One region of the Bhargavaea sp. GQ12 genome, then DNA from elsewhere that is predicted to be linked to it. Evidence: riboswitches for the same ligand, from Rfam matches in the RefSeq annotation. Region 1 holds a riboswitch; each other region holds the start of a gene.
The links. Region 1 has a riboswitch for S-adenosylmethionine ahead of AC6CHQ_RS09120 (methionine ABC transporter ATP-binding protein). Riboswitches for the same ligand answer to the same signal wherever they lie in the genome.

Region 1 (9,646 bases):
CTGGCTCGGCGCAAAATCAAAACAGGGCTTCTATTTGAAGGAAGGCAAAGAAATCAGTGAAATCGACCCTGCTACACTTGAGTACTCGCCGCAGAAGAAATTGAAAGCGCCTTCCATCGAAGCGGCGAAGCAGCAGAAGGGCGATGGCAGGCTGAAGACACTGGTCTACGCGAATGACCGGGCAGGGGAACTGCTCTGGAACATCCTGGCTCCGACACTCATCTATTCGGCGGAGAAAGTCGGGGAGATCGCGGATGATATCACATCGATCGATAATGCCATGAAGTGGGGCTTCGGCTGGAGGCAGGGCCCGTTTGAACTGTGGGATGCGATCGGAGTAGAAAAATCCGTCAAACAAATGAAGGAAGAAGGCCGGAACATTCCGGCGTTTGTACAGAAGCTGTTGGATTCCGGCAACAGTTCCTTCTATAAAACGGAAGATGACACGATCAAGTACTTTGACGGTGAAGGCTATACACCGGTCCAGATGAACGAAAAAGAGATTGATCTGAAAAAGTGGAAAGCGAAGCACGGGGTTATCAAGAAGAACACTGGCGCAAGCCTGATCGACCTCGGTGATGGCATCGCTCTGCTGGAGTTTACCTCCCAGGCGAACTCACTCGGTCCGGACGTCATCAAGATGCTTCTCGATTCCTTGAATGAAGTGGAAAGCAGCGATCAATACAAGGGGCTTGTCATCGCCAACCAGGGCAAAAACTTCTCGGTCGGGGCGAATCTCGGCATGATCCTCATGGAAGCACAGGACGACAACATCTTCGAGCTGGACTTCATGATCAAGTCCTTCCAGGACGCCATGATGAAGGTCCGCTATTCGAAAAAGCCGGTTGTTGTCGCACCACATGGCATGTCACTTGGCGGCGGTGCGGAAATCACGCTTCCTGCTGCGCACATCCAGGCAACTATGGAAACGTATATCGGGCTGGTGGAAACTGGAGTCGGCCTGATCCCGGGCGGGGGAGGAAACATCAGCCTCTACCGAAAACATCTCGAAGGAATGCCGAACGGAGTCAAGGCAGACTACGTCGATATCGCGGCGAAAGTTTTCGAGACGATTGCGATGGCGAAAGTTTCGACATCCGGACAGGAGGCGCGGGAGAACAATTTCCTCGGCAAGTCGGATGGCGTCAGCGCCAACCGCGACCATCAGATTTATGACGCGAAACAGGCAGCGCTTGCACTTCATGAAGCGGGCTACACGCCTCCTGCAAAGCGCACGATTCCGGTAGCCGGGGAGCCGGGCTATGCCGCGATGATGGTCGGTGCTGAAGGGATGCATCTGTCCGGCTATATCAGCGACCATGATCTCAAGATTGCAAAGAAACTCGCTTTCGTCCTGTCAGGCGGAAAAGTGCCGTATGGTACGGAAGTCGATGAACAATACATGCTCAACCTGGAGAGGGAGGCGTTCCTGCAGCTGGTCGCGGAACCAAAATCCCAGCAGCGGATGCAGCACATGCTCGTAAAAGGCAAGCCGCTCCGCAACTGAGCGGAGGACAGACAGAGGAGGATGAACCATGCGTGAAGCAGTGATTGTGGCCGGTGCCAGGACGCCGGTCGGAAAAGCAAAGAAAGGATCCCTCGCTACGGTCCGCCCGGATGACTTCGGGGCGGTTGCGGTAAAGGAAACCCTCAGGCGCGCAGGAGGCTATGACGGGCCGATCGATGATTTTATCGTCGGATGCGCGATGCCGGAAGCGGAACAGGGCATGAACGTCGCCCGGCTGATTGGAGGGCTGGCTGGCCTTCCGGACACTGTGCCTGCAGTGACCGTGAACCGTTTCTGTTCATCGGGCCTGCAAACAATCGCCAACGGGGCGCACCAGATCATGCTCGGCCATGCGGATACGATCCTCGCGGGAGGCACAGAGTCGATGAGCATGGTTCCGATGATGGGCAATACGATCCGTCCGAACGCGACACTGGCGGAAACGGCGCCTGAGTACTATATGGGCATGGGCCATACTGCCGAGCAGGTCGCGATGAAATACGGTGTGAGCCGGGAAGATCAGGATGCATTTGCGGTCCGTTCGCACGAACGCGCCGCCGCGGCAATCCGCGATGGCAAGTTCAAGGACGAAATCGTGCCGGTCGAAGTGATCCGGCGCACAGTCGGGCCGGATGGCAAACTGAAGGAAGAGACCTTCATCTTCGATATGGACGAAGGCGTAAGGGAAGGCACGAACATGGAAACCCTCGGCAAGTTGCGCCCGGCGTTCAATGTGAAGGGATCGGTCACTGCGGGCAATGCTTCCCAGACATCGGACGGAGCGGGAATGGTTCTGATCATGGACCGCGAAAAGGCGGAAGCGGAAGGGCTGAAACCGATCGCCAAGTTCCGGTCGTTTGCGGTCGGCGGCGTTCCGCCTGAAGTGATGGGCATCGGACCGATCGAAGCTGTGCCGAAAGCGCTGAAACTCGCGGGACTGTCCATTGAAGACATCAACCTTTGGGAGCTCAACGAGGCATTTGCTTCGCAGTCGCTTCAGGTCATGCGCCACCTTGGCCTGAATGAAGAGATCGTCAACGTCAACGGCGGGGCCATCGCTCTCGGCCACCCGCTCGGCGCGACAGGAGCCATCCTGACGCTCAAGCTCATGAACGAGCTCAAGCGCCGCAACGAACAGTTCGGCGTCGTCACAATGTGCATCGGCGGAGGCATGGGAGCCGCCGGCGTATTCGAAATGTTGTAAGTAAGTGCGGAGGGCGGCTGTCCAGGCCCGACAGGCATTTAATTCAAAAGTGGGAAAACCCCACTCTCATAAAACAAAAAACAAGGAGGAAACGAATATGGCTGAAACTAAAGGCAAGGTGCTCGTCAAAGGCGGCGCATTCCTCATTGAGGACATCGACGCGGATCAGGTGTTCACTCCGGAGGACTTCACGGAAGAGCACAAAATGATCGCCAAGACGACGGAAGAGTATGTTAAGAACGAAGTTCTCCCGGTCATCGACAAGCTTGAAAACCATGAATTTGAAAACTCCGTGCGGCTTCTGAAATCTGCAGGTGAGCTCGGTCTTCTGGGAGCGGACATTCCTGAGGCATACGACGGGTTTGGCCTCGACAAGATTTCTTCGGCCCTCATCACAGAAAAAATGTCCGTCGCGGGCGGCTTCTCCATCACTCACGGGGCGCATGTCGGCATCGGAACACTTCCGATTGTCCTCTTCGGTAACGAAGAACAAAAACAGAAGTACCTTCCGCCTTCCGTCACCGCGGAGAAAATCTTCGCTTATGCGCTGACAGAGCCGGGTTCCGGTTCGGACGCCCTAGGTGCGCGTACAACTGCAAAGCTGAACGAAGCGGGCACTCATTACATCCTGAACGGTGAAAAGCAGTGGATCACGAACTCCGGATTCGCGGATGTCTTTGTCGTGTATGCCAAGATCGACAGCGAGCATTTCACCGCGTTCATCGTCGAGAAAGATTATCCGGGTGTATCCGTCGGGGCAGAAGAAAAGAAGATGGGAATCAAGTCTTCCTCCACCCGAACACTTATCCTCGAGGATGCGGAAGTGCCGGTCGAAAACCTGCTCGGCGAAAAAGGGCGCGGCCATGTGATCGCGTTCAACATTCTCAACATCGGACGCTACAAGCTCGGTGTCGGCGGCGTGGGCGGTTCCAAGCGGGCACTTGAACTGGCCATCAAATACACGAATGAGCGCCAGCAGTTCAAGCGCAGCATTGCCTCCTTTAACCTCACGAAAGAAAAGATCGCGACGCTTGCTTCCGAACTGTATGCGACCGAGAGTCTCATCTACCGCACGGTCGGCTACTTTGACGACCGCATGGGACAGATGAGTGAAGAAGAGCAGAAAGACGGCCGCAAAATCGCAGAGGCCATCGCTGAATACGCCATCGAATGCTCGATCAACAAAGTCGTCGGTTCCGAAACACTCGACCATGTCGTTGACGAAGCGGTCCAGCTCCACGGCGGCTACGGCTATATGCAGGAATATGAAGTCGAGCGTGCGTACCGGGATTCCCGCATCAACCGGATCTTCGAGGGGACGAATGAAATCAACCGCCTTCTTGTGCCGGGCACTTTCCTCAAGAAAGCGATGAAGGGTGAACTGCCGCTTCTCCAGAAAGCCCAGTCCCTTCAGGAAGAGCTGCTCATGATGATGCCGGAAGAGCCGGGCGACGAAGCACTCGCGCAAGAGAAAATCCTCGTGAAGAATGCGAAGAAAATCGGCCTTCTCGCGGCAGGCATGGCTGCACAGCGCTTTGGCACGAAGCTTGAAGACGAGCAGGAAGTCCTCGTCAACATTGCCAACATCGCAAACGATATCTTCGCGATGGAATCCGCGCTGCTCCGCTCCGAAAAAGCGGTCCGCCGAGATGGTGAGGAGAAATCCCGCCAGAAGGTCCTTTACACAGAAGTCTTCTGCCAGGAAGCGATGCAGCGCATCGAACAGGAAGCGAAGGAAGTTCTTATCGCTTCCGTTGAAGGCGACAACCAGCGCATGATGCTGTCCGCTCTTCGCAAACTCACCCGCTACACGCCGAAGAACCTTATTCCTCTGAAGCGTGAAGCGGCAGACAAGCTGAACGAAGCCCTTAAATACACAGTCTGAACCGGTTATTCTTACAAGCCCGGCCTGCATCAAGCAGAACGGGCTTGCTTTTTGTTATACTTGTCCCATGAGCAGAAGCAGGGAGGCAAGGGAATGGCGATCACATATTATGGATATCCGAAGTGCACCACCTGCCGGAAGGCAAAAAAGTGGCTGGATGAGCATGGGGTGGACTATGATGAAATCGATATCAAGGACGCGCCACCGTCCGAAAAACAGCTCCGGGAAATTATTGCTGCAAGCGGCCTCGAGCTAAAGAAATTCTTTAACACAAGCGGGAAAGTCTATCGGGAAGGCGGTCTCAAAGACCGCCTTCCCGGGATGTCTGAGGATGAGCAGATCAGTCTTCTCGCCTCTGACGGGATGCTGATCAAGCGTCCGATCGTCTTTGACGGTGAAAAAGCGACCGTCGGATTCCGGGAAGCGGATTTTGAATCCGTATGGAATTAAGCGACTATTGAGTTTCCTGCCGCTGTATGGCAAACTGAGATGGATGGATAACTAATTCCTGGAGGGGTCAGAATGAGCACACCAACAGAACTTCGCTACTCTGAAGAACACGAATGGGTCAAGACTGAAGACGGCAAGGCCCGGATCGGTATCACACATTTTGCGCAAGCTGAACTCGGCGATATCGTATTCGTCGAACTGCCTGAAGTTGGCGACGAAATCAAGGCGGACGAGCCTTTCGGAAGCGTTGAGTCGGTCAAGACGGTATCCGAACTGTATGCACCGATCAGCGGCACTGTCGTTGAAGTGAACGAAGATCTCGAGGATAGCCCTGAGTTCGTCAACGAATCGCCTTACGAAAAGGCGTGGATGGTCGTTGTTGAACCGTCTGATTCTTCGGAAATCGATAAGCTTATGTCTGCTGAACAATACGATCAAATGACGCAGGGCTGACCTGCATGCAGGAAACGCCGGCATCTTCCGGCGTTTTTTGCATCTTCTAATAGAGAAGGACCCCGTCCGGAGCCGAAGCCTTAACCGGATGAGTCCTGAATCACACGGTGTGCTCGTGGAGGGATCAGGATGAACGACAAAGTAATTATCGTCGAAGGCAGCTCAGACAGGAAACGGATTTCCCGGCTACTGGATGAACCGGTGGATATTATCTGCACGAACGGAACGGCAAGCCCGACCAGGATCGAAGAACTTCTCGAACCGTACGAAGGTGCGGATATCTACGCGTTTTTCGATGCCGACCGTTCCGGTGAAAAGTTGCGGGCGCTACTCAGGAGAGAGTATCCGGAAGCCCGGCATTTGTATACGGACCGCGTATACCGGGAGGTGGCGACAACGCCGCTCCGTGTGCTCGCGGAAGAGCTCCTGTCGGCAAACATCGAAATCAAGACCGAATTTCTGCTGTAAAGGATGAGCATGTTTGGAAGAATGGAATCTGCAACAATTTGAAGAAGCATCGAAAAGCCCGGCCACGGCCGCTTTTTACCTCTATACACCGCTTTGCGGGACGTGCCAGGTGGCGTCGAGGATGATGGAGGTCGTGGAAAAACTCCTTCCGGAAGTCAAACTGGGCAAGGCCGACCTCAACTATCATGAAGAAGTTGCCGCCAAGTATGTTGTGGAGAGCGTTCCGTGCCTTCTGGTTGCAAAAGAGGGCAGGGAAGTGGAGAAGATATATGCTTTCCAGTCGGTCCCATATCTCTATGAAAAATTAAGTTGACGCCAATCAGGCGCTATGATATAGTTTCATCCATCAGTCATCCTACAGACGGATGAACCTAAACGAATACGGAAACTCTTATTGAGAGCGGCGGAGGGAAGTGCCCGATGAAGCCCGGCAACCGTCACGGAAACGTGAAATGGTGCCAAATCACTCAAAGCGCAAGCGCTTTGGCAGATGAGAGGAAATGCGCCGGACCTGAGACGGAACGGCTGCGCGACCTGTCTGCCTGCCCGCAGACAGGTCTTTTTTATTACAGAGGTGACCAAATGATTAAGTTAGAACAGATAACCAAACAGTTCCGGCTTTCCAACCGGACACTCACCGCGGTCGATGCGGTGGATCTTGAAATCCGTGAAGGGGAGATATTCGGCATCATCGGCTACAGCGGTGCAGGTAAAAGCACACTGATCCGTATGCTGAATGGCCTTGAAAAGCCGACGAGCGGCAACGTGACTGTAAACGGCATGAAAATGTCCTCGGTCTCCGGGGCGGATCTGAGGAAGGCCCGCCAGAAGGTGAGTATGATTTTTCAGCACTTCAATCTGCTATGGTCCCGTACGGTTGCGGAGAACATTGCATTCCCTCTGGAAATTGCAGGGGTGAAAAAAGTGGATCGGGAGCCGAAAGTACGGGAGCTGATCCGGCTCGTCGGCCTTGAGGGCAGAGAGGACGCCTATCCGTCCGAACTCTCTGGCGGACAGAAACAGCGTGTCGGGATTGCCCGCGCGCTGGCCAATGATCCGGATGTACTGCTCTGCGACGAAGCCACCTCCGCACTCGACCCGGAGACGACCGATTCGATCCTGGACCTTCTCACAGATATCAATAAGCGGCTGAACCTCACGATTGTGCTGATTACGCATGAAATGCACGTCATCCGGAAAATCTGTCACCGGGTGGCGGTCATGGAGGCAGGCCGGGTCGTCGAGATGGGGAATGTACTCCAGGTCTTCCGCTCGCCGCAGCAGCCGATCACGAAGCGTTTTGTCTCACAGGTCACGGAGTCACCTGATGTAAAGCAGGCGATCGGGCAACTGATCAAGGAAAACCCGGACGGCACATTGATCCGTCTGGGCTTTGTCGGCGAACGTACGGGAGAGCCTGTACTTGCCCGGCTCATCCGGACATTCAACATCGATGTCAACATCCTGCAGGCCAATGTCTCGCAGACGCATGGCGGGACTTTCGGGTCCATCATCCTGAATCTGGCCGGCGATGAGTCAGCGATTACCGAGGCAGTGGAATTCCTTCACTCGGAAGGCGTGGAAACAGAGGTGATCGACCGTGATTGAACAACTGTTTCCGAACGTTGACTGGGACAAGATGTGGGAAGCTACGCTCGAGACCCTATACATGACAGCAGTTGCTACACTGTTCACTTTCCTGATCGGGCTCGTGCTCGGCATCCTGCTTTTCCTGACAGGTCCTAAAGGAATCTATCAGAACCGGCTGTCCAACCTGATCACAGCGGCATTCGTCAACATCTTCCGGTCGATTCCATTTATTATCCTGATCATTTTGCTGATTCCGCTGACGAAGTTCCTGCTCGGTTCGATCCGCGGCCCGAATGCGGCCCTGCCGGCGCTGATCATCGGTTCCGCGCCGTTTTACGGACGGATGGTCCAGATCGCACTTGCGGAGATCGACAAAGGAGTCATTGAGGCTGCGCGTTCCATGGGGGCGACCACGTGGACCATCATTCGGAAAGTGCTTCTTCCGGAATCGATGCCGGCGCTGATCTCCGGCATCACTGTGACGGCAATTGCGCTTGTCGGATATACGGCGATGGCAGGAATCATCGGTGCAGGCGGCCTGGGCAACCTGGCTTATCTGGACGGATTTCAGAGAAGCCGGACCGACGTGACAATAGTCGCCACGATCCTGATCCTGGTCATTGTCTTTGCCATCCAGTGGATCGGGGATATCCTGGTCAAGCGGACGGACAAACGCTAAAAGTCTTTATTAAAAAACAATAACAAAACCCAAGGGGGAAACAATCATGAAGAAATTTGCAGCAGGACTATTTTTGGCGACTGGAACACTCGCTCTGGCAGCATGCGGTGCAGGCGGAGATGACACGTCTTCAGGAACATCCGAAGGCGGGGAAGGCGGCGGTGAGCCAAAGGAACTCGTTGTCGGCGCATCCAACGTTCCGCATGCTCTCATCCTGGAAGAGGCAAAACCGCTTCTCGAGGAAAAAGGTATCGAGCTTGAAATCGAAACTTACCAGGACTATGTTCTCCCGAACGAGGACCTAGAATCTGAAGAAATTGGTGCGAACTACTTCCAGCACATTCCTTATCTTGAAACTCAGATGGCTGACCACGGCTATGACTTCGTGAATGCAGGCGGCATCCATATCGAGCCGATCGGCATCTATTCCAACAAGCACGATTCGCTCGAAGATCTGCCGGATGGCGCAACAATTCTCATGAGCAACTCGGTTGCTGACCATGGCCGGATCCTTTCCATGCTGGAAAGCCAGGGCCTCATCAAGCTTGATGAGGGAGTCGACAAGACTGCGGCAGAGGTCAAAGATATCGTAGAAAATCCGAAAAACCTCGAGTTCGACGCAGATTATGAAGCATCCTTCCTGCCTCAGCTCTACAATCAGGATGAAGGGGATGCGCTCCTTATCAACTCCAACTATGCGATTGACGCCGGGCTCAACCCGCTGGAAGATGCAATCGCACTCGAGGACTCCGAATCTCCTTACGTCAACGTGATCGCTGTCCGCAGCGGTGACGAAGAAAATGAAGAGATCCAGGCACTTGTCGAAGTGCTCCGCTCCAAGGAAATTCAGGACTTCATCGTTGAAGAATGGGGCGGCTCGGTCGTACCTGTTGACGGAGAATAATTGAATTGGACAAAATAGGCCGCCGCGCCGGGATTTAAAACATATCCCGGCGCGGCGGCTTTTTTAGTGCTTAGGAAATTATAAATTGTCACTCTGTGGATAACAGCTATTCAGGCGGCATTCACGGCCAGCTTCAGCGCCCAGCAACTGGCAAACTTCACCCTTCTCGATTGCGATAAGTCAACATCGGTTCGTTCCTCACCGTGTTTCTTTTACCTCATTGTAAAGGGCTCCAGTTTGTACGCTGCTGAACGGGCGCTTGCGCTTTTGTTCTGCCTGCCTGTCTTTTCCTGTTGTAACCGCTAACAAGAAAATGTATTCTGAATAAGTGACCAAGCCTTCTAACGGCTGGGGGAATGTGATAAAGTGGTCACATCAAAAAAACAAGTGTCTTTTTAGGGGGAACACTCATCATGAAGAAAATCGGTCTGCTCGGCCGGATCGTCATCGCCATTGCGCTGGCGGTCGGCATCGGCGCGATCCTCACACAGATCCCGGAAAAGTAT
Region 2 (9,646 bases), on a different contig from region 1:
GCGAAAGTGATGAATGAGTTTGCGAAAGGGTCTCTGAAACTGGCAAAGTGCCGCCTTGCAAAGTCTCAACCCTTTATGATTAAATTTATGAAACGTTTCCCAAGCCTTTCCGTATACAATAGAAAGAAGTCATAGAAGGGGTGAACCGGATGAGAAGAGAACCGGCGAACCGCATATCCGAGAAGGGGCTCACCGTCTGGAGGATCCATGGGATCTTCTATACGCTGATTGTCCTTGTCCCGGCGATTGCGGCTAGTGTACTGGCATACATATTTGAAGGCCCGATCTGGATTTATATCGTGTCGGGGGCGGTTTCCGTGATTGCGGCGTATCTGCTGATTTTCCTGTTTCCGAAGATCCGATGGCAGCGTTGGAGGTACGAAGTGAGGGAAACGGAAATCGAGCTGCAGCATGGGCTGTTCATCGTAAAGAGGACGCTCGTGCCGATGGTCCGGGTACAGCATGTCGACACGAGCCAGGGCCCGATCCTCAGGAAATATGCCCTCTCCGGCATTACCGTATCGACGGCCGCGACCAATCACGAAATCCCGGCGCTCCAGATGGAAGAGGCCGACGAGCTGAGGAGCCGGATCTCCGTGCTCGCGAGGGTGGCGGAAGATGATGTCTGAGAAGAACAGGCTGCACTGGGTCACTGCTGTCATCGAGCTTCTGAAGACGCTGAAGGAAGCGATCATTCCGCTCCTCGTCATCGTTGTGGCGAACGGCATTGGACGGGAACGGTCGGGGAATTTCTGGCTGGATAATCTGACCATCCTGATTTTTGGTGCATTTGTCGTGTTTACTGCGGTTGCCGGCTTCGTCAAATGGAAACGGTTCGTCTACTGGTTCGAAGACGGGGAACTCCGGATCGAGCACGGGCTGTTTGTAAAGAAAAAGCGCTATATCCCGTTTGAACGGATTCAGAGTGTCGATTACACGGAAGGGATCTTCCACCGGCCGTTCGGGCTCGTCAAGGTGAAGATCGAGACTGCGGGCAACTCGTCCGTCCTGGAAGGGGCGGAGGCGGACCTGACGGCGGTGACCCGTGCGGAGGCGGATCGTGTGAGCTCGGTCATCTCCGAGGCGAAACGCCGCCGTGCAGGCTTGCAGGAAGTGCAGGAGGATGGGACAGAAGCGGTCGCCGTCCTTCCGGCAGAAGAACCGGAGGAAGAAGCGAAAGTCCTTTTCCGGATGGGACGCAAGGAAATTTTCCTTCTGGCGACGTTCTCGGGAAGGATCGGCATCATCTTCTCCGGGATCGCGATTTTCCTGTCGCAGTTCGCCGACATCCTGCCGTTTGACGTGATCTATGACGAAGTGGTCGCGTTTATCCGGTTTGGCGTGTTCATGGTCGCCGTGGCGGTCCTTGCGGTGATGCTCGTCGGCTGGGTCCTGTCTGTCGCCTGGACGTACCTCGGATTTTACGGATTCACTGTCTCGTTTGACGGGGATGACCTGTTCATCTCAAGAGGGCTCCTGGAGAAAAAACGGGTCACCGTACCGCTGAAGCGCATCCAGGCGGTGCGGGTGAGCGAGAACCCGTTCCAGAAACTTCTCGGCTATGTATCGGTCAAGGTGCATAGCGCCGGAGGGAGCGCGAAAGAGGGAGGCGCGGCAATCGGGCTGTTCCCGCTCGTGAAGAAGCGGGAAGTCAACGGGCTTCTTTCGGAGCTTTTCCCCGATATTGAAACATCTGGAGAACTAAAGAGGATTCCTGTGAAATCCCGTCCGTTCTATTACAGGCTCGACTTTATTTGGGTAATTCCGCTGACGGCCGCTTCAGGGTACTTCCTGTTCCCGTATGGCCTGCTTGCGCTGCTCATCATCCCGCTGATTATCCTGCTCGGACTCTGGCAGCACCGCTCTGCGGGCTGGGCTGTAAGGGATCGCCAGCTGACCGTCCGGTGGCGTGATTTTACGCTGCACACGGTCTATGTGTTCAGGAAGCGGGTCCAATCGATGCAGGAGCATCAGACCATCTTCCAGAGGCGGAGGAATGTCGCGACTGTCACGGCAGCATTCAAGTCTGGCGTCATGCCCAGCAAAGCACCCATCCGCCATATCGATGAGGCGGATGCGGACCTGCTGATGGATTGGTACGACCCGAGAAATCGGGCGCAGACACCGGCTTCCGTTGAAGGAACTCCTGCCGCCGAAGGCGAATAAGTTCATACAGACGGGCCTCCCCGAGCCGGGAGGCCCTTTTCTGACAGGAGGGGTCGGGTTGGAAGAGCTTATATTTCGCCATATGCAGACGGTCCGTGAGATGACGCTGAAATGCTTGGACGAAACACCCGAGGAAATTGCGGGCATTATTCCAGACGGGTTCAGCAACAATATCCACTGGAATTTTGGGCATATCCTGTTTATCCAGGAGCGGCTCGCCCTGGAAGTGGCAGGCGAAGAGATGGAGCTGGCTGCGAAATACCCGGAGTACTTTGCTGCGGGCACGAAGCCGTCTGATTGGAAGAGTGAGCCCCCGTCTCTGATCGAGATCAGGGAGGAACTGGACACCCAGACGGAGCGTCTTCAAAAGCTGCGGGCAGGCCGCCTGGACGAGCCGCTTCCGGAACCGTTCACGAACCGCATGGGCCTCACATTCCGCATGACCGGCGAAACACTGCTGTTCTCGTTTTACCATGAAGCCCTTCATCTGGAGACAATCAGGCAGATGAGGAAACTGATCCGTGCCGCTGAGTGACAGAAAAATCCCGGACCGCAAAGCGGCACGGGATTTTTCCTGTTCAGACGGTTTCCGGTTTCCGGCTGAACTGCTTTCCTGGATGACGGGCGGGGAGGCGGTTGCCATTGCCGAACAGGTTGTCGCGCAAGGAGGTGCCCCCGTAATCTTTAGGTACACGGCCGCGTGCCTGGAGGATCGGGATGACCCATTCGCCGAATTCCTTGAAGGTCCTATGCGCAAGGGCATAGGCGATGTTGAATCCGTCGACGCCGGTCTCGTCGGCCCACGCCTCGAGCACGTCCGCAACCTGCTCCGGCGTGCCGACGATTGCGGTGCCCATGCCGCCGACGCCAATCGATTTGATGATCTCACGGATTGTCCAGTTGCGTTCCGGATCGATTTTCGTGAATGTCTCGAGCGTGGAGCGGATCGCGTCATTTTCGACGTATTCGACGCCGGCATCAAGGTCGGCGCCTGACAGGTCGACGCCCGTCCAGCCGCCGAACAGGGCAAGTGCGCCTTCATCGGAGATGTAGGACTGGTACTCATCGTACTTCTCACGGGCTTCTTGCTCGGTCCGCCCGATGACCGGTGTGACCAGTGTCAGGATCTTGATCTCTTCCGGATCACGTCCGGCTTCAGCTGCCGCTTCCCGGAGCCTCGTGACGGTCTGTTTGGCCGCGTTTTTCGTTGGTGCTCCGATAAAGGCGAGTTCAGTGTGCCTTCCTGCGAATGAACGGCCCTTTGGCGACGCGCCAGCCTGGAACAGCACCGGTGTACGCTGAGGGGACGGTTCCGACAGATGGGCGCCCGGCACCTTGAAGTATTTGCCGTGATGGCCGATATCGTGGACTTTGGAAGGATCCGAATACACACGGTTTTCCTTGTCGACTTTCACGGCATCATCTTCCCAGCTGCTTTCCCACAGTTTGTAGCACACTTCCAAGTATTCTTCCGCGATGTCGTAGCGCTCGTCGTGGGAAACCTGTTCGTCCAGACCCATGTTGAGGGCGGCGCTCTTCAGGTAGGATGTGACGATGTTCCAGCCGACACGTCCCTTTGTCAGGTGATCGAGTGTCGAGATTCGGCGGGCGAACGTGTACGGATGCTCGTGGCTGACGGAGGCAGTGACACCAAAGCCGAGATGATTCGTGACAGCCGCCATGAGGGGGACGACGAGGCTCGGGTCGTTGACCGGCGACTGTGCACCTTGTCGCACCGCTGCTTCGCGGGAACCGCCATAGACATCGTACGTACCAAGTACATCTGCAAGGAACACAGCATCATAGCGGGTCTCCTCGAGGATGCGTGCAAGCTCGATCCAGTAGTCGCAGTCCTTGTACCGGTGGGACTGGTCATCGGGATGCGCCCAGAGGCCGGGAGACTGGTGACCCGCTGTGTTCATCTCGAACGCATTCAGGTAAATACGTTTTTTGGTCATGGTCATCATCCTTTCATTCTGGCTCAGGCATGGGTTCGGCTGTGCTGCCTTCGGATCAGTTCCGCAAAATAGGCCGTCTGTTTCTCAAGGCGGCTGAGGCAGTCTCCGTCAAGCACAGGGATGTCGAGATTCTTGTCGATCACATCATCCGTCAGGTAAATCCCTTTTAGGGCATGCCCCTTCAGCGTGGAAAGGAGCGGCTTGAGGGCATAGTCGAGTGCCAGCAGATGCCCGGGGCTGCCGCCGGTCATGAGCGGAAGGACGGGGGTGGATTCCAGCACATCTTGAGGCAGAAGGTCGATAAACGCCTTAAGGACTCCTGAATAAGCGGCTTTGTAGACAGGGGAGCCGACGACGACCCCCTGCGCTTCCCGGATGCTCGCTGCGGCGCCCGTGACGGACGGGTGGCTGAAGTCTGCTGTAAAGAGGGCTTCGGCGGGAATGTCCCGCACGCTCAGGTGGGTGACGATGAACCCCTTGTCTTCAAGCAGCCCTCCGATGTAGCCGAGTACTCGGTCCGAGCGGGAAGCGGCACTCGGACTGCCGGAGATGATGACAATTTCGGTCATGGATATTCATCCTTTCTTTAATGAGGTCATTTGGCGGATGGGGTTGGATTGACGGATTCCGCTGAAAGGTTCCGGAAAGGATGAAGAATAGGAAAAGGCCCTTTTCCCATTCAAGAATGAGAGAAGAGCCTGGGCAGAATACAATTACGCCTGCCTGACTGTTTTCTCATCTTCAGGACAGATCTGTCCTTCCGGAGTTAGCACCATACAAACCGGAGTTTGCTGGTTGCTGAGGCTTCGCAGGGCCAAGTCCCTCCACCTCTCTTGATAAGAAAAAAATTATGAATTTTTCAGCTTGATGAACAGTATAGCAAAGCTTTCGGCATTGTCAACGATAAATTTCAGACTTTTCTGTAGAGCTGTCACTTGCCGGAATAAGATGCGGACCCAGCAGCCGGAAGGAGCGGGCGCGTTCAGCTACTTTCGGCAGCGCTGTGTGCAGGATGAATTCATCTATCCGGTAAGCCTCATGGAGCTGCGCCAGTTGCTGATGCACATAGTCGGGTGTCCCTGCGATGATGTCTGCCTTCAGCTCTTCGACTTCATAGGGAACACCTGCCTGTCTGCCGAACGAATGAGCCGCTTCGGTGGATGTCAGCGTGAATGAACGGCCGTTCTGCAGATGCACTTTGATGATTTTGTAATCACCTGCCAGATTTTCAGCTTCTGCCTGCGTCGGCGCTGCCAGCACATGGGCGGCAGCGATGAATGTTCCGCCGGGATGAAGTTCCCGGTACGCGGCGGCTGATTTTTCCAGCACGGTGCGATTGTTGTTGATGAACAAAGCGAATACAAATCCGATTCCCAGTCTTGCCGCGAGCCGGGCGCTATCCGGGCTTGCACCAAGAAGATGGACATCAGGCCGTTTGGACGGGAGAGGGGTGGCCTGGATGCCGGCCAGCGGATGAGCTTCCGGTACTTCATCCCGGATCAGTTGCATCAGATGGGCCAGCCATTCGGCAAAGTCTGTCCCGTCGTTGACCGTCCCAAATTGCAGGGCCTTCGTGGAGAGGGGAAGGCCGCCGGGTGCCTTTCCTATACCGAGGTCGACCCTTCCAGGAGCAAGCGCGGACATCAGATGGAAGTTTTCAGCGACTTTAAAAGGACTGTAGTGCTGGAGCATGACGCCTCCGGACCCGATGCGGATGGACTCTGTTTTGGCCAGCAGATGGGAGACCAGCACCTCAGGTGATGAACCGGCTACGTCCTGGGAGTGATGATGCTCGGACACCCAGAACCGGCTATACCCCCATTTTTCCGCCTGTTGGGCCAGTTGCACTGTCTGCTGCAGGGCGTGCTCTGCGGACGCCCCCGGAAAAACCGGGCTTTGATCTAATATGCCAAGTTGATAGCTCATGAAGAACCCCTCCAATATGGTGATTTCAAATGCCTGAATGTTTGGTGGCAGGCAGGTGTCAGTGCACACTGAATTCTAATACCCTTATAACTCTACCTGATTAGTAGGTTTTAGGGTAGGTTGAATTTTTCGCAGGCGGGAAGGTACCTTAGCAGAACCACATCAAAAAAGCCCTGCGGGAGCAGGGCTTGGGGTACTTTAGCGGCGCTTCTTGCGCCAGCTTGTGATATTCTTCGGTTGGAAGTAGCTGAAGCCGACGAGGAAGCCGACTGCCAGGCCGGTCAGGTGGGCGGTGATGTTGATGTTCGGTGTCAGGAACGTCATGATCACGCTGATGACGATGATCGGCAGGATGATCTGGCGGATTTGCGGGAATGCGCCCTTCGTATGGTACACAAATGCGCCGAACGCGCCGAAGATTCCGTAGATGGCACCACTTGCGCCGACATAGGCGTAAGAGCCGTCATGCAGAAAATAGGATGCGACATTGCCGAATAGGCCGGCCAGGAAAAACAGGTTCAGGAACCGGATCTTGCCTGCAATCCGCTCAAGCTCCGGGCCGAACAGGAACAGGGCGAACATATTGAACAGGACATGCATGAGTCCGGCGTGCAGGAACATCGGTGTGATAAAGCGCCACCAGTCGCCGTCAGCGATCAGCCGGTTGATGCCCATTCCATGGAACATGATCAGGTCGCCGATGCCGGGCAGGATGGTCAGGATGTAGATGATCACGTTGATCGCGATCAGCGCCGAGACGACCGGATAAAGCCGGATGTACTCGGAGAAGCTTTCTCTTCTGATAAACATGGTTTCACCTCAATTTACATAAGAACAGTATACCGCGTTTGGCGCGGTCCAGAAAGCGGGGAGAACGGATGATCACGGGAATTGGGCTTGATATAGTGGAAATGGACAGGATCAGGCAGGCGGACGGCCGCAGCGACCGCTTCCGGGAGAGGATCCTGAGCAAGGAAGAATTGGAGCGATATGATCAGCTCGGCGGCACCCGCCGGACCGAATATCTTGCCGGGCGGTTTGCCGCCAAGGAAGCATTTGCAAAAGCGCTCGGCACCGGAATTGGCGCGTCGTGCGCGTTTTCCGACATCAGTGTGCTTTCCGGCGAAGGCGGCAGGCCAATGCTGTATTTCAGGGGCAATCCGGCGCCTGGTTTTGTCTCGATCACGCATTCGCGTGAATATGCAGCCGCCCAAGTGATCCTGACCGGATTCCCGGCAGCCCTGTCCGAATAAACCCGGCCCCTCTCTCATAGGATGTTCCACAGGAGCGAAATGAGAAAGGGTGAAGGAATTGCGGAGCCGGATATTCGCAGGAATGCTCATCGTGCTCGTCATGCTGCTGGCGGCATGCGGGTCACAGTCGAAGGAAGACGTCATGAAAAAGCTGAGCGGCAAATGGACGGATGCAAAAGGTTATGAACTCACCGCCGTCATGGAGATCAAAACCGGCGATGAGCCGAGGCTGTATGACGTGGAAGTGTGGCACACAAAGCCGGACTATTACCGGGTCAATGTGGCCCAGCAGGGCTCCAAGGAGTCCCAGATGATCCTCCGCAACAAGGATGGGGTATTTGTCGTTACGCCTTCAATCGGCAAAACGTACAAGTTCCAGAGTGACTGGCCGGAGAAAAACAGCCAGGCTTATCTGATCGGTGCGCTTGCGGAAGACATCCGCGCGGACAAGGATGCGGTGATGAAGGAAGAAGACAAGGAATATGTCTTTGAGACGGTCACACGGAACAACCACCGGAAGATGCTGCCTTATCAGCGTATCCACATCGACAAGAAATCGCTCCTCCCTGTGAAGGTGTCGGTGCTCAATGAAAACAAGGAAGAGCAGATGAAGATCACGTTTGAAAAAATCTCTCTCGGCACAGAGCGCAGTGCCGGCGACTATGCGGTTGAAAAGCATTCGAAGGCACCTGAAGGCGCCGAAGGATCCGCGGATGACGCCGATGCGACGGAAGAAGAGGCAGAAGGCGAAGACCAGGAAGGCACCACGGAAGAATCAGACAGTGCGACCGATGAAGAAGGCAATGAAGAAGGCAAGACAGAAGAAGGAGATGAAGAAGCGGGTGCCGAATTGGATGGTGAGGAATTCCGCACATCCTATCCGCTCTTGAAATGGGAAGGCGTCGACCTGCTGGAAGAAGAAGTTGTCGGCAAAGGTGAAGAAAAGCGCGTCTACCTGACATACGGCGGCGAGAAGGAATTCGTCATCGTCCAGCAGCAGGCGAAGTCTCCTAAAGAAGCGCTCGTTCCGGTATTCGCGGAAGGGGATCCGGCACACCTCGGCTTCACAATCGGCGCAATCACCGATAACTCGGTCAGCTGGGAAAAGGGCGGCGTATCCTACTTCCTCGCCTCGAATGCACTGAGCCGCGAGGAGATGGTGGAAGTCGCGACATCGATGATCGAAGCAGAACAGAAGTGACCTGCAAGTATTGACGGCTTTCTCCCTCCGGGCGGATAATGAAAAAGATAAAGAGATATCCGTCAATTCGAAGGGAGAACGGGGAAATGGAACAAATGGAATGGGGCCGGCCGACAGTGGCGGCCATCGATCTGGAGGCGATCCGGGAAAACGTGCGAAACACGGCACGTCTGACCGGCCCGGACACTGGCGTGATCGCGGTGGTCAAGGCGGACGGCTACGGGCACGGCGCGGCCAGAGTCGCGGAGGCGGCGCTGGAAGCGGGCGCAATGATGCTCGCGGTCGCCACTCCGGATGAAGCGGTGGAACTCAGGGAGGCAGGCCTGGAAGCGGACATTCTGCTTTTGGGCGCCTCCCCTGTTCCGTTCGCGCGCATTGCGGCTGAACAGGATATTATCATCACTGCTGACTCGCCGGCCTGGATGGAGGCAGTTGCTGCCGCCGCGCCTGATTTCGTGCGCCCGCTCCGGGTTCACCTGAAGGTCGATACAGGAATGGGCCGGCTCGGCGTCAGGAGTGCGGAAGACCTGCTCCGGATGTACAGGGCTGCCAGGGCGGCAAACATCTCTGTCGACGGCATCTTCACTCATTTTGCGACGGCCGATGAGCCCGACAATGAGGTATGGAGGATGCAAGCCTCCGGATTCCGGGAAGCGGTGGAGCTCTTGCCGGAGCGGCCGCGTCTCGTGCACGCATCAAACAGCGCGGCCACATTCATGCATCCCGAGTGTAAGTTCGATGCGGTGCGGCTGGGGATTTCCATGTACGGGATCGCCCCTTCCGACTTTGTCAGAGAGCGCCTGCCATTCCCGCTCCGGCCTGCGCTGATGCTTTCGACCGAGCTTGTCCATGTGAAGCGGCTTGGCCGTGGAGATACCGTCAGCTACGGGGCAACCTACAGGGCTCAGGGGGATGAATGGGTCGGGACGCTTCCGATCGGCTACGCGGACGGACTTCTCCGCGGGCAGAGCGGACAGGATGTGCTGATCGGCGGCCGGCGCTGCCGGATTGTCGGCCGTATCTGCATGGACCAGTGCATGGTCAGGCTGCCGCACGAGATGGCGCCGGGAGAGCCGGTTGTCCTTCTTGGTAAACAAGGCAATGAACGGGTCAGCCCGGACGAGTGGGCAGAGCGGCTCGGG
Region 3 (9,646 bases), on a different contig from region 1:
CGGGAGAAGCCACTCCCTGACGAGGAGAACCACCAGAACATAAATGAGGCCGAGGAAAATCCGGTCAACCGCTTTCTGGTTCATCAGCGCGCACCTCCCCTTTCCGGATCCGCAAAGTCCCGTTCCGTGACAAACCGGACATCAAATCCGGCGGCAATGGCTGCACGTGCGGCTTCCATGCCCACGCGGCCCGGGTGCTCGTCCTTCCCGAGAACAGAAAAGAGGATACCGCCGGACGCCTGCCGGGCTTCCCGGAGAAACGCGGCCACCCATTTTTCCGTAAGCGGACCTGTAATGACCGTCATCGTACGGGCCGCCGCGAGCGCGCGGCTGTCCGCCGGCGGCAGATGCCCTCCGGAGGGAGAAGGCCTGAACCGCGCCAGATGCAGCATCGCTGCCCTGAGACTGTCCGGCCCTTCCACCCGGGGAATCGCCGCGCCCGCTTCCCCGAGGCTCAGGAACCCGGAAGCCGAGCGGGATTCGACCGCCTTTTTCAGTATGGACGCCGCGAAACCGACCTGCTCCTCGAATTGCGGAGACGGCGAACCGTCCAGGACGAGCAGAAGGTCCTGCGCCCTGCGGTCCTCCAGTTCCTTCGAATGGAGCTCTCCAGTCCGCGCAAAAGCCGGCCAGTGGATCCGGGAAAGCCGATCCCCCGGCTGATAATCCCGGATCCCCGTGGCGACGGACGACTCTTTCACGGAAGCGAATGATGCCGCCGCGCTGCCCCGCTCTTCGGAGGCAGCGGAAGGAACTTCCCGCATGTCGGTCACCTTCGGAAGCACGGTGATGGTCTGGCGCAGCGGGATGAAATGACGTTTCCTCATCCAGCCGAAAAAGTCGGATGCTTCGATCTCGATTCCTTCCAGCACATGTTCCCCGCGCATCAGCGGACCGGTCTCATAGGACCAATCCTTTTTCCTGCGGAATCCCCAAAGAAAAAGAGTGGTCGGCATCGGTAGCTGTGCCGCGCTTCCCGGAATCTCTTTCACAGTCACATAAAGAAGCGGAAACATGAATCGCCGGCCGAAGCGGACAGTTGACCTGAGCGGGCTCCCGTAAGGAATCTCCCGTCGCCCGACTTCCCTCTCCGCAGTAATTGCCCGCAGCGGATAAAAGTAAAGGAAAATACCGTACAGGCCAAACGGCAACACCATATAAAACACCGTCCAGCTGACGACGCCCCCCTGGAACTGTGCATAGGCAAACACCCCGGCCAGAACGGCGAGGATTCCGATGAGGCGGAGCATCGGTCCCGCCTTGCGGAGAAACCGCTTCATCGTGTGCCTGCTCTCCGGACAGGGACCTTTGTTCTCGTGACGATGCGTTCCACCAATTCCTCTGCATCAATTCCCTCATAGCGCACTTCCGGCTGTAGAATCATCCGGTGACTGAACACATACGGGGCGAGATGCTGGACATCATCCGGCAGTACATAATCGCGGCCCTCCAGGAAAGCGAGTGCGCGAGCAGCCCGCATCAGCGCAATCGATCCCCTCGGACTGACACCAAGACGGATGTCAGGGCTTTTCCGCGTGCTTTCGGCCAGATCGACGATATAGCCCTTCACAGTGTCATCCACCGAAACTTCTGCTGCACGGATACGGATATCCCTCAACTCATCCAGTGTAATGACAGGCTGGATCCGGTCAATCGGCGGCTGCTTTTCCGCGCGGCGAAGCACTTCCACTTCATCCTCGCGGACCGGATAACCCATCTTCACCTTCAGGAGGAAGCGGTCAAGTTGCGCCTCCGGAAGCGGATAAGTGCCTTCATGCTCGACCGGGTTCTGTGTCGCCATGACAAAGAACGGGTCCGGGAGCGCAAGCGTACGGCCGTCGACCGTAACGGAAGCTTCTTCCATCCCTTCCAAAAGGGCAGATTGTGTTTTCGGGGACGTCCGGTTGATTTCATCGGCCAGAACAATGTTCCCCATGATCGGGCCGGGACGGAACTGAAACTCCATCTCTTTCGGGCTGTAGATCGAGACGCCGATCACATCAGACGGCAGCAGATCCGGGGTAAACTGAATGCGCTTAAATTCGGCCCCGACCGATCGCGCCAACGCCCGCACCATCATCGTTTTCCCGACGCCGGGGACGTCCTCGAGCAGCACGTGCCCGCCGGCAAGAAGAGCGACCACGCTCAGCTCTGCCACATCACGTTTTCCGATCATCACTTCTTCGATATTTTCAATGACTTTAAGCAGCTTTCCGTGTTCTTCCACTATCGGGTTCCCCCTGTCTCTATCCGGTTTCCCGGCCGGTCTACTGGAAATTATTTATACTGATTTCAGTTTAGAGGAAGGCAGGGCATGGGTCAATCTGAGGGGGCGTTTGACTGGTGGATTCATTGAAATGTTTGGTCTGCCCGGGACGAATGGTGTGTATTAGCGGGCGGCAATGATTGCGAATGACGAGATTGAGAGCCCGAATGACGAAACCGCTCTGTTGAGAGGTAGTCTTTCTACAATCAAAAACCCGCCGGCATCAGCCCGGCGGGTTCCTCTCAAGATTCAGTTTCTCCAGAAGTCATCGTATACCGTGATCGGCAGATGGCGCTTGTGGCGGGAGTTCATGTAATAGGCTTCGAGTTTCTCCTGTGCTTCCGGAGAATTTTTCTTGCCTTCCAGGTAATTGTCGATGTCATCGTACGTCAGGCCAAGGGCGACCTCATCAGGAATGGCCGGACGGTCCTCTTCAAGATCGGCGGTCGGAACCTTATTGTAAAGATGCTCCGGACAGCCGAGCTCCTTGAGCATGGCCCGTCCCTGGCGCTTGTTCAGCCGGAAAAGCGGCACGATGTCAGCTGCGCCGTCGCCGAACTTCGTATAAAAGCCGGTGATCGCCTCCGCCCCGTGGTCAGTGCCGATGACGACCGACTTCTTCATCGCGGCAATGGCGAACTGGGCCTTCATCCGCTCGCGCGCTTTCTCGTTGCCCTTTACGTAATCGGTCAGGGGCACGCCCGCTCCGGCCAAGGCCGCCGCGCTGGCATCGACTGCCGGCTTGATGTTGACCTCATAAGACTCGGACGGCGAAATGAATGCCATCGCATCATCGACGTCTTTCTCGTCGAACTGCTTGCCGTACGGGAGACGGACCGCATGGAACTTGTACCGATCCGTGCTTTCCTCCTCATTCAGCTCGTCCACCGCCATCTGGGCCAGCTTCCCTGCGAGGGTAGAATCCTGACCGCCCGAGATGCCGAGCACGAACCCTTCCAGGAACGGATGGGCGCGGGCATAGTCCTTCATGAAATCGACCGACACGCGGATTTCTTCGCGCGGATCGATTTCCGGCTTCACTTTCAGTTCCCGGATAATCTCTTCCTGCAGTGTCATAATCACTTCCTCCTTCTTTTCAGACAGGGGTCAGTTTTCCGCTCCGTCTGTCTCAAACTCATGGATGCGGTCCTGGACCTCATGGATATTTCGCATTTTATTGTCCCAGCACTTCTGGCTTAGGTCGACCGGATACTCCTCCGGATTGAGCGAGCGCTTGTACTCGTCCCAAAGCAGGTTAAGCTGTCCGTGGGCGAACTCTGTGATTTGCGGCAGTTCCGGGAGGTCATAGACAATATGCCCTTCACGGACAACCTCCTGGTGCAGATTCACCGCTTCAAAATTCGTTACGAATTTCGAGATGAACGTATGGACCGGGTGGAACATCTTGAGGCGGGACTCCTCTTCCGGCTTCTCGTCCCACATCGTGATGTAATCGCCCTCCGCCTTGCCGTTTTCACGGTCGATGATCCGGTAGACTTTCTTGAGGCCCGGCGTCGTCACCTTTTCGGCAGTGGAAGAAATCTTGATGCGGTCTTCCAGGACGCCTTCTTCGTTTTCGATCGCGACAAGCTTGTACACTGCTCCGAGCGCAGGCTGGTCATAGGCGGTGATCAGCTTCGTGCCGATCCCCCACTGATCCACCTTCGCCCCCTGGAGCTGCAGGTTCATGATGGTGTACTCATCGAGGTCGTTCGAGACGATGATTTTCGCATCCTTGAATCCGGCCTCGTCCAGCATGCGGCGGGACTCCTTCGACAGGTAGGCGATGTCGCCGCTGTCGAGACGGATACCGATAAAGTTGATCTTGTCACCGAGCTCTTTTGCCACGCGGATGGCCGTCGGGACCCCGATCTTAAGCGTGTCGTACGTATCAACGAGGAACACGCAATCCTTGTGACGGCGCGCATAAGCGTGGAATGCATCATACTCGCTCTCGTACGCCTGCACCATCGAGTGGGCATGCGTACCGGCGACAGGAATGCCGAACAGTTTGCCCGCCCGGACATTGCTCGTTGCCTCAACCCCGCCGATCACCGCGGCACGTGCACCCCAGATTGCCGCGTCCATCTCCTGGGCACGGCGCGAGCCGAACTCCATGACGACATCATTTTTCACGACCTGCTTGATTCGGCTGGCCTTCGTCGCGATCAGCGTCTGATAGTTCACGATATTGAGAAGCGCAGTCTCGATCAGCTGGGCCTGGATCAGCGGCGCCTCAACACGGATGATCGGCTCGTTGCCGAAGACGAGCTCCCCCTCGACCATCGAGTAGACATCCCCGGTAAACCGCAGATCGGCCAGATACGACAGGAAATCATCCTTGTAGCCGGCATTGTCACGGAGATAAGCCAGATCGCTTTCCGAGAAGCGGAATCCCTTCAAGTATTCCAATACCCGCTCGAGCCCGGCAAACACCGCATAGCCGTTGCCGAACGGCAGCTTTCGGAAATACAGATCGAACACCGCGCGCCGCTCATGGACGCCATCCGCCCAGTACGTCTCGGCCATGTTGATCTGATAAAGGTCTGTATGGAGCATCAGACTGTCGTCTGCATAATTCGTCGACACAAGAATCCCTTCTTCCAAGTTCAGAATTTACACTAACTATACATTAACATGAATATACCCTGCCACACCCGGTAGCAATCAAGGGCGGGTTGTGACGGTTACCGGGAGACGCTGTCGATTGTTAATACAAAAAAGGAGCCCCCGCTTTCGGGAAGGCTCCTCTCATGCATCAGCAATGTTACTGTGCACCATTAACAGGGACATAAGGGTCTTCGCAATCTGGCAGAATGTGGACGATCAGGTACGTGACTACAATCTTATTGTCCGCAAGTCCAAGCGCCTCTGCAATCGGACAGCCTTTGCAGCGGATAGCGAACGAAATTGTACCGCAGAAGTCTGTCGGACAAAGGTCTGTGCCGTAACCGCCCTCACAGAGTTCTTGGATGACGCACGTTGTTCCGGTCGCAGTGAACGGCAGTTCATTATCAGCCGGGCAAGACTCCCAGAAGAACCCGAAAGTCGTGTCCAGACAGATTTTCAGGTACCAGTTGATATAACCGGCCACCGTGCGCGGACCAATCAACACCAGACCTCCGCATCCGCAAGGGTCGTAAACTGATGTTGCGTCCGCCATAGGCGCCTCACCGGCCACCGAATCTCCGCAGCAGATCAGGTACGGATCGTTCCTCAACAGCTTAAACGGTGGAATTTGGTCAGTGTTGACAGAATTCGCCGGCAATTCGAGCGTCGCAAAGTCAAAGACCAGACGGTTGAAGTTGAAACCATTCGTCTGGGTCATTTGTGCCCGAAGCCCTTGAAGGTTGTTCAAGCTTTGTACGTCTCCGGCATTCTTCGCTTCAGCGATTTCCGCATCAAGGCCGCGAAGGACATTCGGCATTTCCTGCTTAAGGATGTTTTGCATTTCTGTTTGGTTCATTTTTCTCACCTCCTCCACTTTTTTTCTCACAAGGTCTTTTCACCTTGCTCTACCAATGTATTCGGGGGCCAAGCATCAGCTCGGGCGAATCTACCGGCGCCCTGCGGTGTTATCGCCCGTTTTGCGCATTCAAAAAGCCGCACGGCGTCAATCGCCCGTGCGGCCTATGGGAGTTTACCCCCTATTTCGGGATCCGGAATGGGTTTATTCCCCTCCCTTGTCCCGCTTTGTGCTTTGTTCAGCCTGCTCGACCTGCCCCTCCGGGCTTTGGTCCGGTTCGAAATCAGGACTCTGTTTGTCCGGCATGCCGGTGAAATCGTTTTTGTCGTCCGGCCCGAGCGCCTGCTCGCTCGCCTTACCTGCGCGATCCTTTTTATCGTTCATGGCAATCTCTCCTTTTCTTTTCTCTCTTTTATGGAGTTTACCCGCAAGCGCATGCACGCAATCAACACCATCAAAAAGCCCATCCGGCAATGCCGGATGGGCGGTTACGATCAGTTGACAGCTGCTGCTGCCTTTTCCTTCTCGTAGAACTTGATGAAGTTGTCCACGACGATGTCGAGGAACGCGAGGGTCCCTTCGTCAGTAAGGTTGCCTGCTTCGTCGATTTTCTCGTGGACGGAGCCGATATACACTTCGTTCTGCGGCAGGATTGCCGGAGCGAGGTTCGGGTTCGACAGAATCTCACGCAGATGCTGCTGGGCACGGACGGAGCCGAGCGCGCCCATCGACGCGCCGACGATGAATGTCGGTTTGTTGTTCAGAACGAGATCGACACGGCTCATCCAGTCGATGGCATTTTTCAGCTGGCCTGGGATGGAGAAGTTGTATTCCGGTACGGCAAAGAGGACCGCGTCGGAATCAGCCACGTCTTTCTTAAAGTCCAAGACATCTTCCGACGGATTGTTTTCAATATCGGTTGCATACGGCTCAAGAGCATTGATGAAGAGCGGCGTGATTTCCAGACGGTCCGCGTAGCGGCTGCGCATGGCTTCGACGACTTTCAGGTTATAGGATGTGGAGCTGGTGCTCCCGATGATTGCTTTGACTTTGATGGTCATGGATGAAACACTCCTTCAGCATAACTGTATTGCCGGAAATGTAGTCTCCGGCTTATCCACAGTTATGTTACACGATTCGACATGTTTCATCCCTCTTCTTGCTCACCGGGACACCTGGAAACTCTTTCAATCTTCATTTTAAAAAAAAGGCTTGCGGGCCGCCCTAAACGGTGATACAGTGAGTCTAATCATTTTTCAAACAATTGAATCAGCAATTCTTATCCAGAGAGACGGAGGGACTGGCCCTTTGATGTCTCAGCAACCTGCCTTAAGGCAAAGGTGCTACTTCCAGCGGATCCAGAAAGATCCGGAAGATAAGAAGACCATCTGTATACAAATACAGAGCCCTCTTCTTATTTGGAGGGCTCTTTTCTTATTCCCTCCCATCTATCAACGAAAGGGTGCCTGCCTAATGACTAGAAAAAAGACCGCCACTCTCCTCGCCCAACTGGGTAACCGGACGGATCCCCGGACGGGAGCGGTGAACCCTCCGATACACCTGTCCACCGCCTATGAGCACCCCGGCCTCGGACAATCGACCGGCTTCGATTACTCCCGCACAAAGAATCCGACCCGCGCCCTTCTCGAAGAAGGCTTTGCAGAACTGGAAGCGGGAGACGCGGCATTTGCCTGCAGCTCCGGCATGGCCGCCATCCGGCTTGTCCTGTCCCTATTCCGCCCGGGCGATGGCATTCTCGCGCCGGAGGACCTATACGGGGGAACGTACCGCCTTCTGGAACAATACCGGAAGCAATACGGCATTCCGGTCGATTACCTGACATTCAGCGATCCCGATGAAGTGAAGCGTGCCATCACGGATACGACGAAGGCGCTGTTCATCGAATCCCCTACAAATCCGCTGATGCAGGAAATCGATATTGAAGTGTACGCCAAAATCGCGAAACAGCATGGTCTCCTGCTGATTGTCGACAACACGTTCTACACGCCGATTCTCCAGAAGCCGATTACACTGGGGGCGGACATCGTCATCCATAGCGCGACCAAGTACATTGGTGGACACAATGATGTACTGGCGGGACTCGTCGTCGCAAAAAGTGAAGCCCTTTGCACACAGCTGGCCGCCCAGCATAACGCGGAAGGAGCGGTTCTTTCGCCGTTCGACTCATGGCTCGTCATCCGGGGGCTGAAAACCCTTCCTCTCCGTATGAAGCAGCATGAACTGAATGCAAAAGAGATTGCCGCCTATCTTACGTCGGAACCCGCGGTGTCGCAGGTCCTTTATCCGGGCCGTGGGGGGATGCTATCGTTCCGTACCGCAGATCCTGCCATCGTCGCCCCACTTCTGGAGGAACTGCAGCTGATCGCCTTCGCCGAAAGCCTGGGAGGCGTCGAAAGCTTTATCACTTACCCATCCACACAGACCCACGCGGATATCCCGCTTGAAGAGCGGACGCGACGCGGTATCGATAACAGCCTCCTACGGTTGTCGATCGGCATCGAGGACGCAGAAGATCTCATTGATGACCTGAAGCAGGCCTTTAGGGTCGCCCTTGCAAAAACCGGACAGCCATCTGCCTGACAAAAACTAATGAAAAGAGGAATCTCTATGACTGCCAACCTTCCAGAAACGAAAACCGTCCGCACCCCATTCAAAGCCGACCATGTCGGCAGCTTTCTCCGACCAGAACGCCTGAAAAATGTCCGTGAACAGTTCAAGGAAGGCTCGATCACCCGCGAGGAACTGGTTCTTGTGGAAGATGAAGAAATCAAAAAGCTCGTCAAAGCGCAGCTTGAAAACGGCCTGACTGCCGTTACAGACGGAGAATTCCGCCGGACATGGTGGCATATGGACTTCCTTCTTGGCCTGGACGGCATCGAGTACACTGAAACCGGCGAAGGCATCCCGTTCAACGGAGTCAAAACGAAAGCCCACGGCTATAAGGTGACCGGCAAGATCGGCTATTCCGGAACTCATCCATTCCTGGACCACTTCCGTAAGCTCCAGGAAATCGCAGGCGAAGGCGTCAAAGTGAAGTATACGATCCCGAGCCCGAACATGCTCTTTTTCCATAGCGGAATCGAAACCGGCCTTTATCAGAACGGCGAGGACTTCTACAAAGACCTCATTCCGGCTTACCGCGCATTCATCAAAGACTTGTATGATGCCGGATGCCGCTACCTTCAGCTGGATGACACGGCATGGTCGCTGTTCTTCTCCGAAGAAAGCCGGGCGCTTGCACGCGCCTTCGGTTCCGACCCGGATCAGCTTGTCCACAAGTTTGCAGAGGCGATCAATGGAGCCATCGATGGCCGGCCGGATGACCTGCTGGTGACGATGCACATCTGCCGAGGCAATTTCCGCTCTTCCTATGCTTCAAGCGGTAGCTACGAAGGCGCGTCCGAAGTGATCTTCAGCAAACTGAACGTCGATGGCCTCTTTCTCGAGTTCGATGACGAGCGCTCCGGAGGTTTTGAACCACTCCGCTTCGTTAACCGTCCTGACCTGACCATCGTACTCGGCCTCGTCACTTCGAAGTTCCCTGAGCTTGAAGATGAAGAACAGATCAAAGCAAGAATCCGCGAGGCGGCCACTTATGTGCCGCTCAGCCAGCTCGCACTCAGCCCGCAGTGCGGGTTTGCATCTACCGAGGAAGGAAACATCCTCACCGAGGAAGAGCAATGGGCGAAGGTCCGGCATGTTGCCAAGATCGCCAAGGACGTATGGGGTCCTGAGGCCTGAACATCGCTTCCCTGAATCACAGACTATCAACCACAGAAAGAAGGAATCATGATGACTACATCCGTTAATAAAACACGTGCACCATTTCGCGCTGATCACGTCGGCAGCTTTCTACGCCCCGAGGCTCTGAAGGAGGCCCGCGTCAAGTTCCA

Region 2: another riboswitch for S-adenosylmethionine. It lies ahead of ssuE (NADPH-dependent FMN reductase); the one in region 1 lies ahead of AC6CHQ_RS09120 (methionine ABC transporter ATP-binding protein).
Region 3: another riboswitch for S-adenosylmethionine. It lies ahead of AC6CHQ_RS11410 (methionine biosynthesis PLP-dependent protein); the one in region 1 lies ahead of AC6CHQ_RS09120 (methionine ABC transporter ATP-binding protein).

What each region holds. Positions count from the first base shown of each region.
Region 1 covers NZ_JCAXEU010000008.1:49,347-58,992, reverse strand. Annotated here, with positions in the region: gene AC6CHQ_RS09155 (3-hydroxyacyl-CoA dehydrogenase/enoyl-CoA hydratase family protein) at 1-1,507, shown strand, start outside; gene AC6CHQ_RS09150 (acetyl-CoA C-acetyltransferase) at 1,536-2,711, shown strand; gene AC6CHQ_RS09145 (acyl-CoA dehydrogenase FadE) at 2,809-4,596, shown strand; gene AC6CHQ_RS09140 (arsenate reductase family protein) at 4,690-5,046, shown strand; gene gcvH (glycine cleavage system protein GcvH) at 5,119-5,499, shown strand; gene AC6CHQ_RS09130 (toprim domain-containing protein) at 5,629-5,967, shown strand; gene AC6CHQ_RS09125 (thioredoxin family protein) at 5,981-6,280, shown strand; SAM riboswitch class I at 6,356-6,464, shown strand; gene AC6CHQ_RS09120 (methionine ABC transporter ATP-binding protein) at 6,550-7,575, shown strand; gene AC6CHQ_RS09115 (methionine ABC transporter permease) at 7,568-8,236, shown strand; gene AC6CHQ_RS09110 (MetQ/NlpA family ABC transporter substrate-binding protein) at 8,283-9,140, shown strand; gene AC6CHQ_RS09105 (dicarboxylate/amino acid:cation symporter) at 9,554-9,646, shown strand, end outside.
Region 2 covers NZ_JCAXEU010000018.1:46,929-56,574, forward strand. Annotated here, with positions in the region: gene AC6CHQ_RS13845 (PH domain-containing protein) at 150-629, shown strand; gene AC6CHQ_RS13850 (PH domain-containing protein) at 619-2,166, shown strand; gene AC6CHQ_RS13855 (DinB family protein) at 2,225-2,701, shown strand; gene AC6CHQ_RS13860 (LLM class flavin-dependent oxidoreductase) at 2,745-4,124, opposite strand; gene ssuE (NADPH-dependent FMN reductase) at 4,148-4,693, opposite strand; SAM riboswitch class I at 4,857-4,967, opposite strand; gene AC6CHQ_RS13870 (LLM class flavin-dependent oxidoreductase) at 5,022-6,050, opposite strand; gene AC6CHQ_RS13875 (rhomboid family intramembrane serine protease) at 6,249-6,860, opposite strand; gene acpS (holo-ACP synthase) at 6,929-7,303, shown strand; gene AC6CHQ_RS13885 (LolA family protein) at 7,362-8,504, shown strand; gene alr (alanine racemase) at 8,591-9,646, shown strand, end outside.
Region 3 covers NZ_JCAXEU010000012.1:8,880-18,525, forward strand. Annotated here, with positions in the region: gene AC6CHQ_RS11370 (DUF4129 domain-containing transglutaminase family protein) at 1-84, opposite strand, end outside; gene AC6CHQ_RS11375 (DUF58 domain-containing protein) at 84-1,280, opposite strand; gene AC6CHQ_RS11380 (AAA family ATPase) at 1,277-2,176, opposite strand; gene nadE (NAD(+) synthase) at 2,516-3,343, opposite strand; gene AC6CHQ_RS11390 (nicotinate phosphoribosyltransferase) at 3,374-4,855, opposite strand; gene AC6CHQ_RS11395 (hypothetical protein) at 5,034-5,732, opposite strand; gene AC6CHQ_RS11400 (hypothetical protein) at 5,937-6,116, opposite strand; gene AC6CHQ_RS11405 (NADPH-dependent FMN reductase) at 6,227-6,793, opposite strand; SAM riboswitch class I at 7,009-7,114, shown strand; gene AC6CHQ_RS11410 (methionine biosynthesis PLP-dependent protein) at 7,206-8,333, shown strand; gene AC6CHQ_RS11415 (5-methyltetrahydropteroyltriglutamate--homocysteine S-methyltransferase) at 8,361-9,494, shown strand; gene AC6CHQ_RS11420 (5-methyltetrahydropteroyltriglutamate--homocysteine S-methyltransferase) at 9,546-9,646, shown strand, end outside.